2 regions of the Eubacterium sp. AF17-7 genome follow, and region 2 is predicted to be linked to the other one. Evidence: predicted binding sites of a transcription regulator. Region 2 holds the regulator's gene; the other holds the start of a gene.
The links. The regulator HrcA, encoded in region 2, represses chaperone genes, less so after heat shock. The targets are predictions, from matches to a motif close to TGTTAGCACTCNNNNNNNNNGAGTGCTAACA.
Positions count from the first base shown of each region.

Region 1: the regulator HrcA is predicted to act here: its motif matches at 2,510-2,540, upstream of groES (co-chaperone GroES).

Region 1 is NZ_QTWU01000002.1:199,759-208,823, forward strand. It holds gene DWW96_RS04155 (hypothetical protein) at 60-1,235, opposite strand; gene DWW96_RS04160 (DNA glycosylase) at 1,549-2,460, shown strand; gene groES (co-chaperone GroES) at 2,564-2,848, shown strand; gene groL (chaperonin GroEL) at 2,897-4,516, shown strand; gene DWW96_RS04175 (hypothetical protein) at 4,646-5,455, shown strand; gene DWW96_RS04180 (response regulator transcription factor) at 5,654-6,346, shown strand; gene DWW96_RS04185 (HAMP domain-containing sensor histidine kinase) at 6,358-8,583, shown strand; gene recG (ATP-dependent DNA helicase RecG) at 8,645-9,065, shown strand, end outside.
Region 2 is NZ_QTWU01000005.1:57,104-66,168, reverse strand. It holds gene dnaK (molecular chaperone DnaK) at 1-1,212, opposite strand, end outside; gene grpE (nucleotide exchange factor GrpE) at 1,299-1,940, opposite strand; gene hrcA (heat-inducible transcriptional repressor HrcA) at 1,954-2,994, opposite strand; gene DWW96_RS13830 (hypothetical protein) at 3,040-3,306, opposite strand; gene hemW (radical SAM family heme chaperone HemW) at 3,418-4,776, opposite strand; gene lepA (translation elongation factor 4) at 4,836-6,650, opposite strand; gene DWW96_RS06775 (Gfo/Idh/MocA family oxidoreductase) at 7,063-8,034, opposite strand; gene rpiA (ribose 5-phosphate isomerase A) at 8,097-8,753, opposite strand; gene DWW96_RS06765 (MurR/RpiR family transcriptional regulator) at 8,867-9,065, opposite strand, start outside.

The sequences.
Region 1 (9,065 bases), on a different contig from region 2:
TAACTAGTCAGAATTATCATACTGTAATGGCTCCTTTATATTTTTTTATTATAAATTATTTAGATTTCATCAAGTTCATCATCTAAGAAATCAGTATCTTCAGTAGAAGTGTTAACATCACTCTTATCTGATGCTTTTTTTAAAAAAGAGAAATGTTCTTCAACAATAGCAGAATCTTTTTCGCTGTTATATTTATTGCTATTTAAAGAATCATTATTTACTTCGATATTATCAAATGTATCATCGTTTAATTCGTCATCAAGTTCATTAAATTCATCAGGTTCTGTAGCAGCCTGATTTTCTGAGGTATTATCTGAAATACTGCTTTTATTATCAAGCTCATCATCGGTAATATTAGATTCAGTATCATATTCTTCATCGTCAGTTAGACTTGATTCGGTATTATGTTCCGTAACATTTGGTACAGATTCTTCTTCAAATATGTCTGTGCCTTCTTCAGAAATATTTGTATCTTCAAATGAATCATCGTCCTGCTTTATATCATCAATGTCTTCGAAAATATGATTTTCTTCAGAAGGTATGTCATTGTTATCAAATGTTTCGTCATTAAATGAAGAAGCCTCATCTTCCTCTAATTTGACAGATGAAACAAAATCATCATTATCAGAGTAATTTTCATCAAAGTCGTTATTTAAATCGTCAGATTCATCAACAAAGTCATCATCTAAAGATTCAAAATCATCAATGTCACTATAATCTGTATCAACAAAATCATTTTCATTATTATAATTCTTTACTTTATCAATTAATTCAGATGTTTTATCTTTTGCAAAATCAACGGCATCATTGAATAAATCTTTAGCGTTGTCAATTCTGTCTTCACCAACAAAATCTGTGATTTTGTCTTTTGCATCATTTGCTTTATCTTTAGCAAAAGTAGCAGCATCAGTTACTTTTTTTACAGCAGAATCATATTTTTCTTCGCCAACAGCATCTACAATTTTTCCTTTAGCAGAATCAGCAGCTTCTAATACTTTATCAGCAGCATTATTAGCCATTGATTTAGCTTTGTTAGAATTAAATGTAATTGTTATTTTCTGAGTTCCGTTTTTGTTAGAATTTGTTTTAATATCAAAAATCTTTTCGTCATCAAAGTCTTCAAAAATATCGTCTTCAGTATATTTTTCCTCTTTGCGCTTCTTTAAATAAGATATCCCTCCAACAGCAGCGCCAATAACAGCGGCTGAACCAACTAATTTTTTAAAAAATCCCATAATACAGTCTCCTTTCGTTGCCAACATTTTAATATAATTATATAACTATTTTGGACTAAAATAAAGGAGAAATACATTAAATAATGTAAAGAAATTATGACAATTTTAATATTAATTATTAAAAAAAGAGGATATAATGTCATAAGTTATTGTGTGAGTAAAAAGTGAGTAAATATAAACTTATGTATATTACATACGCTAAAAAAATAGAATGTAATAAATTTACATAAATATCTATATTGAATGTGAATAATAAAAATGATACTCTACCTATTAGATTAGTTAAATATTCGTAAGAAAAGAGGAAAAACAAATGAAAATTACAGAGAATGGAAAAAATACTCTAATAAATGAACTTAAAGATTTTGATTTGGAACAGACATTAGAATGTGGTCAGTGTTTTAGATTTTATAAGTTAGATAAAGAAGAATATGTTATTGTTGCAAAAAATAAAATGCTTCATATAAAACAAGATGAAAATCAACTTATATTTTATAATACTTCAAAGGAAGATGTAGAAAAAATATGGACTAATTATTTTGATTTGGATAGAGATTATAATGAAATTAAAGAATATTTGTTGAAGAAGGATAATAAATTAGAAAGTGCAATTAAAGAAAAATATGGTGTTAGAATTTTAAATCAGGATTTCCATGAAGTTCTAATATCTTTCATTATTTCACAAAACAAACAAATACCTCAAATCAAGCAGATTGTAAAAAGAATAAGTGAACAATATGGTGAATATCTTGGTGATGTAAATGGTGAAAAATACTATAGTTTCCCAAATCCTGAAAAGTTAGGAGAAATAACAGAAGAAGCATTTAGGGAAATGAAGTCCGGATTTAGGGCACCTTATTTATATGATGCATCACAAAAGCTTGCTTCAGGTGAAATAAATGAAGAATTATTTGCAAATCTAAATGAAGAAGATGGAAGAGAATTATTAAAGTCAATAAAGGGAGTGGGAGATAAAGTTGCAAACTGTGTTTTGCTATTTGGACTTGGATATAGAAATGCATTTCCTATTGATGTTTGGATTAAACGTATAATGGAAGCCATTTATTTTGGAAAAGAGACAAGTAAAGAGGAAATACAAAAATTCGCATCTAATCATTATGGTGAGTATGGAGGCTATGCACAGCAGTATTTATTCTGCTTTGGAAGAGATGCTAAAATTGGAACGAAAACAGATAAAAAGAAGAAAAGTGACAATAAAAAATAAAAATAAGGGGTTGCATATTTGAAATAATTGATATATTATTAGGTTATTGGGTTAGCACTCAAAAAGAAAGAGTGCTAACAAGCTGAAAAGGAGGTAGTTTTAAATGAAATTAGTACCATTAGGAGACAGAGTAGTATTGAAACAGGCTGAACCTGAAGAAAAGACACAGTCAGGAATTATTTTGACAACACAGTCACAGGAAAAACCACAACAGGCAGAAGTAATTGCTGTAGGTCCCGGTGGAGTTGTAGACGGTAAAGAAGTAACAATGCAGGTTAAAGCCGGAGATAAAGTAATATATTCAAAATATGCAGGAAATGAAGTTAAATTAGATGGCGAGGAATATATTATAGTTAGACAGAACGATATTTTAGCTGTAGTTGAATAGTTTTAATATCATACTTATAAATTGGAAATTTGAATGGAGGTTATAAAAATGGCTAAAGAAATTAAATTTGGAGCAGATGCCAGAGTTGCGTTAGAAGCTGGAGTAAATCAGTTGGCAAATACAGTAAAAGTAACACTTGGACCTAAAGGAAGAAATGTTGTTTTAGATAAATCATATGGTGCACCACTTATTACTAATGATGGTGTAACAATTGCTAAAGAAGTTGAATTAGAAGATGCATTTGAAAATATGGGTGCACAGTTGGTTAGAGAAGTAGCTACTAAGACAAATGATGTTGCAGGTGATGGAACAACAACAGCTACAGTTTTAGCACAGGCTATGATTAATGCAGGAATGAAAAATTTAGCTGCAGGTGCTAACCCAATTATTTTAAGAAAGGGTATGCAGAAAGCTACAGATGAAGCTGTTAAGGCAATTTCAGAAATGAGTAGTAAGGTTACAGGTAAGGAACAGATTGCTAAAGTAGCTGCAATTTCAGCTGGAGATGAAGAAGTCGGAGAAATGGTTGCAGATGCAATGGAAAAAGTTTCTAACGATGGTGTAATCACAATTGAAGAATCAAAGACAATGAAAACTGAGCTTGACCTTGTTGAAGGTATGCAGTTTGACAGAGGATATATTTCAGCATATATGGCAACAGATATGGAAAAGATGGAAGCAAACCTTGATAATCCATATATTTTAATAACAGATAAGAAAATATCAAATATTCAGGAGATTCTTCCAATTCTTGAACAGATTGTACAGAGCGGTTCAAAACTTTTAATTATTGCTGAAGATGTAGAGGGCGAAGCTCTTACAACATTAATTGTTAATAAACTTCGTGGAACATTTAATGTTGTTGCTGTTAAGGCTCCTGGATACGGTGACAGAAGAAAAGAAATGTTAAAAGATATTGCAATTCTTACAGGTGGTCAGGTTATTTCAGAAGAATTAGGCTTATCACTTGCTGAAACTAAGATTGAAGACCTTGGTCGTGCTAAATCAGTTAAGGTTCAGAAAGAAAATACAATTATCGTTGATGGCGAAGGAAATTCTGAAGAAATTCAGGGAAGAATCGCTCAGATTAAAGCTCAGCTTGCTGAAACAACATCTGATTTTGATAAAGAAAAATTACAGGAAAGACTTGCTAAGATGGCAGGTGGAGTTGCAGTTATCAGAGTTGGTGCTGCTACAGAACCTGAAATGCAGGAAAAGAAACTTCGTATGGAAGATGCTTTAAATGCTACAAGAGCTGCTGTAGAAGAAGGAATTATTTCAGGTGGTGGTTCTGCATATATTCATGCATCAAAGAAAGTTGCTAAATTAGTTGATACATTAGAAGGCGATGAAAAGACAGGCGGACAGATTATTCTTAAAGCTCTTGAAGCACCATTATTTACAATTGCACAGAATGCCGGACTTGAAGGTTCAGTTATCGTAAATAAAGTACGCGAATCAGAACCTGGAAACGGATTTGATGCATATAATGAAAAATATGTACAGATGGTTGATGCCGGAATCCTTGACCCTGCAAAGGTTACAAGAAGTGCATTACAGAATGCAACAAGTGTTGCTAGCACATTATTAACAACAGAATCGGTTGTTGCAAATATAAAGGAAGATGCACCGGCTATGCCTGCAAATCCGGGAATGGGAATGATGTAGGCATCAAAGTGGGGAGATTTTAACCCTACATTAATTTAATAAAATTATATATAAATATATTTTAAAGAAGTGCTGACAGACATATAAATGTTTTGTCGGCACTTTTTTGATAAAAAGATATTACAATTTTTGACCGCAATATTAAAATATGTTATCATATTTAAATGCTTAAAAATTTATGAAAAGGGTTTAGAAATAAAAACAATAAGAAATTATGGAGGAAAAACAAAATCATCTTCATATTTAAATAATGCAATCAGTGTTCCTGATAAGCCTGAAGTTTCAATTACTAATGCATGTTCAGTTGTGCTAAGTGGTAAGGGTGGAATTGATAATGTTGTAAATAATGCAGGTGCTTATGCTTTATTCTCAGGAGATATAAGCAGAGTTATGTCTTATTGCAATGGTAATGCAGTTGCTGAACCAAGATTACAGAAATTCATTACTATGACAACAGTAAACGGTGTGCCAAAAAAGAAAGTGTATACAGGTAAAAATATTACATTTAAAAATATTGAAATCACATATAGAGATGTAACTTTAAGAGAAGGCATTGATTATACAATAACATATAAAAATAACAAAAAAATCGGTAAAGCCACAGTTAAAATTAATGGAATAGGTATTTACAAGGGAATACAGAAGGTTACATTTAATATTGTTCCTGCAAAAGCAAATATTAAGGCAAAAGGCTTGAAGAACAAAATTAATGTAAAATTATCTAAGGCTAAAGGTACATCAGGTTTTGAAATAGTATATTCTTTAAAGAAAAATTTCAAGAAAAAACATGTAGTAATATGTAAGAAAAATAAATATACAATCAAGAAACTTGCAGGCAAAAAGACATATTATGTAAAAGCCAGAGCTTTTAAGAAGAATAATAAAAAGAAAATTTATGGCAGTTTTAGCAAGACTATAAAGGTAAAAGTAAAAGCGTAGAAGTAAACTGATTATAAAGGTAAAAGTAAAAGCGTAGAAGTAAACCGATTATAAAGGTAAAAAGAAAAGTGCAGAAGTAAACAAAACTAGAACTTAGAATTTAATCATAATTAAATCTTAAGAAATTGAGTGACGGAATTTAAAAATCATTGGATATTCTATAATCAAATAGAATGTGTTTTAGAAAAGGAGCAGAAAATGTACAACATATTAGTATGTGATGATGACAAAGAAATCGTAGAAGCGATTGATATTTATTTATCAAAAGAAGGTTATAATGTAATTAAGGCTTACGATGGATTAGAAGCAATTGAAAAATTGAAGTCAAACGAGGTACAGCTTCTATTAATTGATGTAATGATGCCTAAGCTTGATGGATTAAGAGCTACTTTAAAAATCAGAGAAAACAGTAGTATACCTATTATTATTTTATCGGCTAAATCAGAAGATTCAGATAAAGTAGTAGGACTTGATGTGGGAGCGGATGATTATATTACAAAGCCGTTTAATCCATTAGAACTTGTTGCCAGAGTCAAATCACAGATACGTAGATATACACAATTTGGAAATATAGCCGAAAAGAAAAGCAATACATATGTTGTTGGAGGCCTTGAGATTGACGACGACAGAAAAATGGTTACGGTTGATGGTGAACCTGTAAAAGTAACACCATATGAATATAACATTTTGCTTCTGCTTATCAAGAATCCGGGAAGGGTTTATACAATTGAGCAGATATATGAAAGTGTTTGGAATGAACCTGCAATTTCTGCTGACAACACTGTAGCTGTTCACATAAGACACATTCGAGAAAAGATAGAGATTAATCCAAAAGAACCAAGATATTTAAAAGTAGTTTGGGGTTTAGGATATAAAATCGAAAAAATGTAGGAGTGTACCTTATGAAAAAATGGAAAACAATTTTTAATGTTTTAATTGCCATAGGAATTGTGGGAATATGTTATTCTTCTATGTACTTCGAGTTTAACGATAAAACTATAATGTCCAGAAATGAGGCAATGAGAAATTACAATAATATTGTTGAATCATCATTTTCAGCATTGTTATCAGATGTTGGAAATATTGCAACATATTATGATAAATATGGTAAAGATGAAAATGCGGTATTGCCTAACTCCAGTTATACTATAAAGCAATTGATTGAAATGTATGATAAACAGGATATTTCATCAGAGTATAATATGGGTGAATATTATGGAAATAGTGATTATTATGATAATGGCAGATATGAAGACGACAATAATGCATATAGTGATTATTTAGAGTATTCAAGTGATTATAATTTACAGGATTTTATGGATAGAAATCCTGAATATAGTTCAACTGAAAGTAAAGCAATTTTTAATTTCTTTTGTGATTATTCACTGTATAAATATTCGAGTAAGTATATGAATAATATAGATTCAAATGTATCGTACAAGATTTCGTATACCGATGTAGATGGGCAGCATATAGAATATAATACACAGGATGCCGAGAAGATTCTTACATCAAATGAATATAAAGAATATTTTTTGTATGACCAGTTGAACGATATAAAAATCTGTACTTTAGATAAACAGTTTTTTACAGCTGAAATATTTAACAGCAAGTGTAAAACATTTACAGATTACAATGATTTATATGTTTTAATGGCTGTTAATACAACATACCCATATGATACTAATTTAAGTTATTATGTAAAAGATGTAGTTACTTCAAAAAAGGAAATTTTAAAATACAACATAATGATTGTTATTCTTGGACTTAGTTGTGTTATTGCAGGTATAGCAGGTATTGGACTTGCTATTACAACAGGCAAGAATAAATGGAAGGAACCGGCATATTTATATACTATTGATTATTCATGGTGGGATTTAGTTGCAGTATCAGGTTTTGTTGTGGCCTTAATTATTAATGCAGCATCCAGAGGTTTTTATACTGATGAAATTGATAATGTAATTAATCAAAACATTCTTAAAATAGTTTTATCAGCAATAATTTTTGTATGCTCAGAAATTATCGTTCAATTTGTAATGAGTATTATACGTAGATTAAAAGCAAAATCCCTCATTAGAACAAGTCTGCTTTATATTGTATTTAAGAAAAGCGAAGCGTTGTGGACTAATTTAAAAACAACGGTTAAAGTTATTATTTTTATGATAGCGATTATTGCAGTCGCTTTAATAGACTGTGCAATTTATAGTATATTTTATTCATTTGGTTTATTAGTTTTAGCAATAGCAATAGAAACAATAACTTTAGCGGCTATATTGTGGAAGTTTTTGGTTGAATATGAATTTATAAATGAAGAAACAGATAAGATTGCAAGCGGAGATACAAAAAGAACGATAAACGAAAAGCTTTTTTTTGGAATTAACCGTAGAATGGCACATAGTGTAAATAGTATTGGAATGGGAATTGATAAGGCAGTTGATCAGAATGTTAAGAATGAACGTATGAAAACAGACCTGATAACTAATGTATCACATGACATTAAAACACCTCTTACATCAATTATTAACTATGTTCATTTGTTAGATCAGGAAGAACTCGAAAATGAAAAGGCACAAGGATATGTAAAGATTTTGGAAGAAAAATCAAATCGTTTGAAGATACTTGTAGATGATTTAGTTGAAGCATCTAAGTTAAGCTCCGGAACAATTAAACTGACAAAAACAAAGATTAATCTTACGGAACTTATCAGACAAAGTTTAGGTGAATATGAAGAAAAATTTGAAGATAAGAAACTAAATATTGTTACAAATTTTCCAGAAGATGAAGTTTATATTTTTGCTGATGGAAGAAAAATGTGGAGATTATTAGAAAATCTTTATGGAAATATTTACAAATATGCTTTGGCTAATACAAGAGTATATATTGATGCGAATATTGTTGGCTCAAAAGTAAGAGTTGAAGTTAAAAATATTTCTGAGAGTCAGTTGAACTTTAACAGTGATCAGTTAACGGAAAGATTTATTAGAGGTGATGTTTCAAGAAGTACTGAAGGTAGTGGATTAGGATTATCTATAGCACAAAGTATAGTTGAAAATCACGGTGGAACATTTGATATTATTTTGGATGGAGATTTATTTAAAGTAATATTTGTAATGGATTTAATTAAATAAAAAGTTTTTTCCTAATAAGAAATGTGATAAAATAAGTTTATATGTTATCATAGATATAGTTATGATGAGAAATGATTTAACAAAGCAGATTTGGAGCAATCATATGAATATAAATGAATTGAAGGGCATTGGAGAAAAAACAGAAAAAGTATTTAATAAAGCAGGCATTCATACAACGGATGACCTGCTTAAATACTATCCAAGGAATTATGATATATATGAAATGCCGTTGTGGATACGTGATTTAAAATGCAATCAAATTTGTGCAGTAAAAGCAATAGTTTACAAACAAATTGAAATCAGACGTGTTCGTAATTTACAAATTGTAACAGCGTATTTACAGGATGATACTAAAAATGTTATTCGGACAACGTGGTTTAATGCGGCATATCTTAAGAACACATTAAAACCAGGATCAAGTTTTGTATTTAGAGGTATGGTTAAGGAAAATAGAGGAGCGTTTGTTTTAGAACAGCCAAAAA
Region 2 (9,065 bases):
ATCTGTTGCTGTTGAGAATGTCTGGCTCTTCTTTGTAGGAATTGTTGTATTTCTTTCAATTAATCTTGTTGCGATACCACCCATTGTTTCAATTGATAATGAAAGTGGAGTAACATCAAGAAGTAAGATTTCGCCTGCGCCTGCATCACCTGCAAGTTTACCACCCTGAATTGATGCACCGATTGCTACACATTCATCAGGATTCAAACTCTTAGATGGTTCATGACCTGTAAGTTGTTTAACCTTATCCTGTACTGCAGGGATTCTTGTTGAACCACCAACTAATAATACCTTTCCAAGTTCAGCTGCTGTAATTCCGGCATCTCTTAATGCATTCTGTACAGGAACTGCTGTTCTTTCAACTAATGCTCTTGTTAATTCATCAAATTTAGCTCTTGTAAGAGTTAAATCAAAATGCTGTGGTCCTTCAGCTGTTACTGTAATGTAAGGGATGTTAATGTTTGTCTGTGTTGCTGAAGAAAGTTCCTTCTTAGCTTTTTCTGCTGCTTCTTTAATTCTCTGAAGTGCCATCTTATCTGTTGTAAGGTCTACACCTGTCTTTGTCTTGAAGTCAGAAATCATATAATTTGTAATTGCTTCATCAAAGTCATCACCACCAAGTCTGTTATCACCTGAAGTTGATAATACTTCGATTACACCATCACCAATTTCAATAATAGATACATCAAATGTACCACCACCTAAATCGTATACCATAATCTTCTGTTCTTTTTCATTATCAAGACCATAAGCTAATGCTGCAGCTGTTGGCTCGTTGATAATTCTCTTTACATCAAGTCCTGCAATCTTACCTGCATCTTTTGTTGCCTGTCTCTGTGCATCATTGAAGTAAGCAGGTACTGTAATAACAGCTTCTGATACCTTTTCACCTAAGTAAGCTTCAGCATCACCTTTTAACTTCTGAAGAATCATTGCTGAAATTTCCTGTGGTGTATATTTCTTATCATCAATTGCTACTTTGTAATCTGTTCCCATATGTCTCTTAATTGAAGAGATTGTCTTGTCAGCGTTTGTAACTGCCTGACGTTTAGCTGTTTCACCAACTAATCTTTCACCTGATTTTGCAAATGCTACTACTGATGGAGTTGTTCTAACACCTTCTGCATTTGTAATAACTGTAGGTTTTCCACCTTCCATAACTGCTACACATGAATTTGTAGTTCCTAAGTCAATACCAATAATCTTTCCCATGATATATTTCCTCCTAAATTGATAATTTTCTTATTTCTCGGTTTTCCGAGTTCAAATATATGTTAAATAATTTCTTATTTGTAAAATTAATTAGCTACCTTAACCATGCTATGTCTTATAACACTGTCTCTATATTTATAGCCTTTCTGGAATTCCTCAACAACAACATTTTCTTCTAATTCGTCATTGTCTTCATGCATTACTGCATTGTGTAATTCCGGATCAAACTGTTGGCCTTTAGCTTCAATGACTGTAACTCCCATTTCTTCAAATGCTGTCATCAACTGCTTATATATTAAATTCATTCCCTGACCTGTTGGTGATTTCTGTTCTTCTTCTGATAATGCTGCGATACCTCTTTCAAAGTTATCTACAATCGGAAGAAGTTTTTCAATAATTGATCTTGCACCAACTTCAAACATTGCTGATTTTTCTTTTTCGCTACGGTTTCTATAGTTTTGGAATTCAGCCATAAGTCTTTGATGTTTATCAGTTAACTCTTCTATCTGCTGGTCTTTCTTATCTTTCTTTCCAAATATTTTTTTCTTTTCTTTTTTGTCTGAAGAATTTTTATCTTCTGCTTCTTTTTTGTCTTTATCTTCTTTAGTATCTTCTGTTGTTTCTTTTTCAGTTTCTACTGTTTCATTTGTATCTTCTACTGTTTCTTCTTCAGTTTCAGATTTTTCTACCTTTTCTTCTTCAGGCATATCGTTAATATTCTTTTCCATTGGACCTTCCTTTCTATTCGTCTTCCTTCTTGAAAGCATCGCTTAACTGGCCCTTAACTGTTCTTAATGTCTCTACAACTTTCTCATAATCCATTCGCTTCGGACCTATAACTCCGATGGTACCTTTAATGCCATCTTCTAATTCATAAGTTGCTGTTACAACACTACAATCCTTCATTCCTTCTACCGGAGTTTCTTCACCGATATAAACCTGAATTCCTGTTTCATTATCATTTACCAAATTGGTTAATGGCTTCTTTTCTTCAAATGTTGAAAGCAACAAACTTGCATTCTCGTTACTGCTTAATTCAGGATACTTCAAAATATTCGTTGCACCTGATGTATAAATCTTCATCTGTGCTTCTGATGCAATGGCTTCTGTAATTGCCTGTAACACATCTGTTACTAATTCTTTATGTTCACCTGCATTAGATGTAAGTGTTGAAATAACAGCTATGTTAATCTGCTCAACTGCTAATCCTGCAAGACTTGTATTGAGTGCCACATTAAGTCTCAAAACCATTTCTTCATTAATCTGGTCTTTAACTTTTATAATCTTGTTTACTACTCTGTTTCTTCCCGAAACAACAATACATAAAATCTGATTGTCATCCATAAGTGACAACTGAATGAATTTTATCTTATCTTCGTTATCCCTTGATGTTGAAATCATTGTTGCATAATTAGTATTGGTTGCAAGCATCTTCGCCATATTCTGAAGAAGGGTTTCAACCTTATCAACCTTTTCAAATAAAAGGTTTTCTCTTTCAGTTACTTTCTTTTCTCTGTTGTCTAATTCCTGAACTTTTTCTTTCATTAAATCGTCAACATAAAGTCTGTAACCTTTATCTGTAGGAATTCGTCCTGCTGATGTATGAGGCTGAACTATATATCCCATCTCTTCTAAGTCAGCCATCTCATTACGAATGGTTGCTGAACTTAAGTTAAGATCTGTATACTTAGAAATGGTTCTTGAACCAACGGGCTCGCCTGTTTCCAAATAGTTACGAATGACTGCCTGTAATATTTTTACTTTTCTCTCTGTCAGTTCCATATTCCATCTCCTTTCTACTTTATTAGCACTCGTCAGTTTTGAGTGCTAACATCTTTCATAAATTAAAATAGCACCCACCATATTATTTGTCAACATTTTTGCAAAAAAAATTATAGAAACTTTTGTAAATAATTTGTGAACATAGAAAAATAGCACAAACCTTAAGGATGTATATAATATCGAAAGAACGCTTTCGCTGCTTGCAATTAAAAATGTATATAATATCGAAAGAACGCTTTCGCTGCTTGCCACTCGTAGCAGTTCTAATGTTCCATCATATGGTCTGACATTAGAACCTTCGGTTCTAGTCATTCCATATGATGTAACATTGAACCGACGGTGGCAAATGCTCTTTCGTTATTATATACATTTATCCGGTTTGTGCTATGATTTTTATTAGTATTAAATAGAATATTTTCCATATTATAATAAAAACTCTGATAATACTACATTGCTTACATCAATTCCTCTTTCGGTAAGTTTTATATTGTCGTTTTCGGTTTTCAATAATTTCTCCTGTGTGAGTTTTTCTAAGACATTACCGTATACGTTTTCTATCTTCTTATTAAAAAGTGTTTCAAATTTAGTTTTGTTTACTCCTTCCATCATTCTAAGGCCTAAAAACATAAATTCTTCCATCTGATCATTTTTAGAGAGTCTTTCAATGTTTTTATGAATTGAACCTAATCTATTATAATCAGTATCAAAGTCTGTATCATTATCACTTTTCTTTCGATAAATTTTTTCTTCGAATACAGATTCATCTTCTCTTGATTGTTGATTATTATTTTCAAATTCATAATCATCTTCATCTTCAAATAAATAATCCATCATTTCTTCACTTCCATATTGAAAAGCTGTCATTTCATCCATATTATCTTCGCAATTGTATATTTCATTTATGAAAGCAATGTACTTATTTAAATCTGAAATATTATTATATCGTTCATTTTCTAATAAAGAAGCTGCTCCTATTCCAAAGCCAATATAATTTTTTTTCTGCCAATATCCTACGTTATGTCTGCATTCCATGCCTTCTTTACTATAATTTGATATTTCATATCTGTGATATCCATTTTCTTCTAAGATATTCTTTGTCATGTAATACATTTCACGCTCAGTATCTTCATCAGGAAGTATATCCTTTCCCTGCAGTGCTGCTTCATTTACTCTGTCATACATTATCGTGCCCTCTTCTACTATAAGGCTATACGCCGATATGTGCTCTGGATTCAAGGCAACTACCTTTTCTAGAGTTTCATTATATGATGAAATCGTTTGTCCCGGAAGTGCACTCATTAAGTCAATGTTAATATTGTCAAATCCACATTCCCTTGATATTCGATAATTATCCAAAAACTCCTGCCATGTGTGTATTCTTCCGATGCTTTTTAATTCATCATCATTTGCCGACTGAAGTCCTATGCTTAATCTGTTCACTCCGGTTTTCTTGTAAACTTCTAATTTTTCTCTTGTCAAAGTGCCCGGATTACATTCTATTGTTATTTCTGCATTTTCATTTATATTTGCATATTTTTTTACTGCATTCATTATGCATTCAAATAAATGTGATTCCAATATAGAAGGGGTTCCTCCTCCAAAAAAGATTGAATCTACTTCATATCCATTCAAAACATTTTTTGACAATTCAATTTCTTTTATTAACGCATCCACATACTCCTCTTTAGTTTTGCAATCTGCCCTGTCGGAGAGAAAATCACAATAATCACATTTTTTTACGCAAAACGGAATATGGATATATATTTCTAAATGTTTGCTCATTTTTACCTCTCTTTTCAACTAATAAGGTCCCTCTGCCTGCTGCAAAGAGACCTTTTATATTAATCTTCGTCCAATTTGAGTACTGCCATAAATGCTTCCTGTGGTATTTCAACGTTACCAACCTGACGCATTCTCTTCTTTCCTTCTTTCTGTTTTTCAAGAAGTTTTTTCTTACGTGAAATATCGCCACCATAACATTTAGCTAAAACATCTTTTCGCATTGCCTTAACTGTTTCTCTCGCAATTACTTTACTTCCAACTGCTGCCTGAATTGGAATTTCAAATAACTGACGTGGTATTTCATTTTTAAGTTTCTCGCACATTTTTCTGCCTCGTTCATATGCTGTAACATCCGGAACTATAAATGAAAGTGCATCCACTTCTTCCTTATTAATAAGAATATCAAGTTTAACTAACTTAGCTGCTTCATATCCTTTCAATTCATAATCAAATGACGCATATCCTCTTGAGCGGGATTTAAGTGCATCAAAGAAATCATATATTATTTCATTTAACGGAATATCGTATTCGAGTAATGCTCTTGAACCTTCTACATATTCCATTCCTATATATGTTCCTCTTCTTTGCTGACATAATTCCATAATAGCACCGATAAATTCAGTTGTTACCATTATTTCCGCATGAACAATAGGTTCTTCCATATGCTCAATTTCACTTGGGTCAGGCAAATTAGAAGGATTTGTAAGTTCTATAACACTTCCATCATTTTTATATATTTTGTAAATAACACTAGGTGCAGTTGTAACTAAATCAAGATTGTACTCACGCTCAAGTCTTTCCTGTACAATTTCCAAATGAAGCAATCCTAAAAATCCGCATCTGAAGCCAAATCCTAATGCAAGTGATGTTTCAGGTTCATACTGCAAAGCTGCATCATTTAACTGTAATTTTTCAAGAGCATCTCTTAAATCAGGATATTTTGCTCCATCTGCCGGATAAAGTCCACAGTAAACCATAGGATTAACTTTTTTGTATCCGGGAAGTGGTTCTGCACAAGGATTATCTGCATTAGTAATAGTGTCACCTACTCGCGTATCTTTTACGTTTTTGATGCTGGCTGTAATATATCCAACCATGCCTGCACTAAGTTCATCACATGGAATAAACTGTCCTGCTCCAAAATATCCTACTTCAACTACATTTGCTGTTGCTCCCGTAGCCATCATTTTTATATTCATACCTGCTTTTACAACACCATGTTTTAAACGGCAAAAAACAATAACTCCCTTATACGCATCATATAAGCTGTCAAATATTAATGCCTGAAGTGGTGCGTCAACATCTCCCTGTGGTGCCGGTATTTTTTCCACTATCTGTTCTAATACTTCTTCTATATTTAATCCTGTTTTTGCTGAAATAAGTGGTGCATCATGAGCTTCAAGTCCGATTACATCTTCTATTTCATTTATAACTCTTTCAGGATCTGCACTAGGCAAATCTATCTTGTTGATAACAGGGAATACTTCCAAGTCATGATCAAGTGCCATATAAACATTTGCCAAAGTCTGTGCTTCTACACCCTGTGCTGCATCGACAACAAGGATTGCACCATCACATGCTGCAAGGCTTCGTGATACTTCATAGTTAAAATCGACATGTCCCGGTGTATCGATAAGGTTAAAAATGTATTCTTCTCCATCTTTTGCCTTATATACCGTTCTTACTGCCTGTGACTTAATCGTTATTCCACGTTCTCTCTCTAGTTCCATATTATCAAGAACCTGTGCCTGCATTTCTCTGCTTGTTAACAATCCTGTTTTTTCAATAATTCTATCTGCCAAAGTTGACTTTCCATGGTCAATATGGGCAATAATGCAAAAGTTTCTTATTTTACTCTGATCAATGTGAGCCACTGTTGTTCCTCCATGTTGTTTTATATTGGTTTCTTGTTTAATTATGTTCTATTTTAAATATAATGCATACTTTTCCACACTAACGCTCATTATAGCATATTATAAAACTATTTTCCATCGTGTTCTTTCAGATAAACTATGTAATGAGGTTGGTAATTTTGAGTCAAGATATATATACGAAACACATGACGAATATGTTGTTCTTCATTTAGTTTCTCAGAACAACGGGATTACTTTTATTCCTGATAAATTTTATATGTCGAGACCTTACAATAATTTAAAAGCCACCTCATGCAACAATAGTATTCTTTAACGTAGAAAAGGTAAATAATCAAATATCTACTAAAAAAATATACTATCATAAGCATATAGTGGCTTTTAATCTATAACTTGTGGCATTACATAATTTTACTTATTCAAAATCGTAAACCATTCCCCACTGATTTCTAACTGAAGTAAGAGTTTCCATTACATCTCTTACAATCTGAAGATTTTCCTGTCCTGAATTATTATTAATATATTCTTCCATATCCATAACTTCATATTGAAGTGCTTTTTTCGTATCACCTTCGTCTATAACCTCAGTATGTCCGTCAGCAGTATATGTAATTGTTGCTTTTTGAGCTCTTGGATATTCATCTATCTGTATATATCCCTTTTCTCCTGAAATAACACCTCTTTTTGGTTGTTTTGCTCTCATTGTAAGTGCAATAACAGACATTTGCCCATCATTATTTTTTAAAATAATTCCACTTGTTTCATCAACTCCTGTTTCAAAATAATTTGCAGTGGTAAGAACAACATTTGGCTTACTTTCCATAAAATATCTGGCAAATGATACTGCATATACTCCTATATCAAGCAATGCCCCACCTGCTAATGATTTTGAGAAAAATCTGTTATTCACATCATATTCCTTGCAGCTTCCAAAATTAACCTGCACCATTTTTACCTTTCCAATTTCACCATCTTCTATCATTTTCTTTATCTTCTTATATAAAGGCATGTGAAGAAGTGTCACGCCATCACATATAACTAAATTATTTTTCTTTGCCACCTTGACGCATTCTTCTAACTGTCTGCTGTTTACCGTAATTGCCTTTTCACAAAATACATGCTTTCCTGCCTTTAATGATTTAAGCATCATTTCATAATGCATATTGTGTGGAGTCGCAATGTATACTATATGAATATTCTTATCTGATAGCATTTCATCTAAATCATTATATGCATGTTCTATTTTATATTCTTTGGCAAAATTTTCAGCCTTCTCAAGCGAACTTCCACACACTCCATAAACAGTTCCATGTACTGCCCACAAAGCCTCTGCCATTTCACTGCCAATCCATCCTGTACCAACTATTCCCCAGTTTAAATTACTCATGATTATCCTCCTAACTTAATATCCACATTTTTCAAATTGCTTTTGTATAACACCACAATCTTTTAATCTATTACACGAATGCCACTTTCTCCTGCAATTAATGCTTTTGACACTATATTATAAAATAATGATGTTTCTACTATGCCTGTTATGTGCTTTAATTTTTCATCTAATGCTTTTACATCCTGCCCTTTTTCAAAGTACGCATTCATAAGATAGTTTCCGTCATCACTTAATAAAGTTCCCATTTTCATTTCTGTTGAACGTTCTTCTACTTTTGCTCCCATTTCTTCTAATTTAGATTTAACATATTCTTTTGCACTTTTTATTACTTCCACTGCAACTGCATGTTCAAATGTTAACTCATCTGAATATTTTTCTTCATCCGCTAATATCACATAATCTTTTGCCATAACAGCTACTATTTTTTCTCTTGTAAAAATTCCGCCATCAGTCTTTAACGCATTAAGATTTTTGTCAATCTCATTGCATCCGTCAAACGCAATATCAATTTGCTTAACAAATTCTAATGGTAATACTTCTATTCCTGCTTTGACACATAAATTCATTGTATCTTCGCTAGGTGTAACTGCTTTAACTTTCTTATTTCCATTTTTTAGTTCTTCAATAAGAAAAGCTATTGTTCTTCCTCCACCAAGTCCTATAACCATTCCATCTTTAATCATTTCATAAGCTGCTTTTGCACATTTTTGTTTCATTTTATAATTCCTCCTGTTAATATGTATTGCCCCCTCCCTTCGGTCGGCGGCTATTCGTCGGAAACATTTATAGAAAATGAACTTCGTTCATTTTCTATAAATGTTTCCTCCTCTTATAATTTTTCATCTGCCATAAGATTTTCACATTTGCTTAATCTTTCATAACTTTTCTGCTGTCCTACTGTTAAAAACAAATATAGAATTTCTATAATTGTTGTTGCTGATACTCTTGAGAAATAAAACTCATTTAAGAATAATTTTTCTCTGGTAGCCGTCTGTATATGATAGTCTACCGTCTTTGCAATAGTCGAA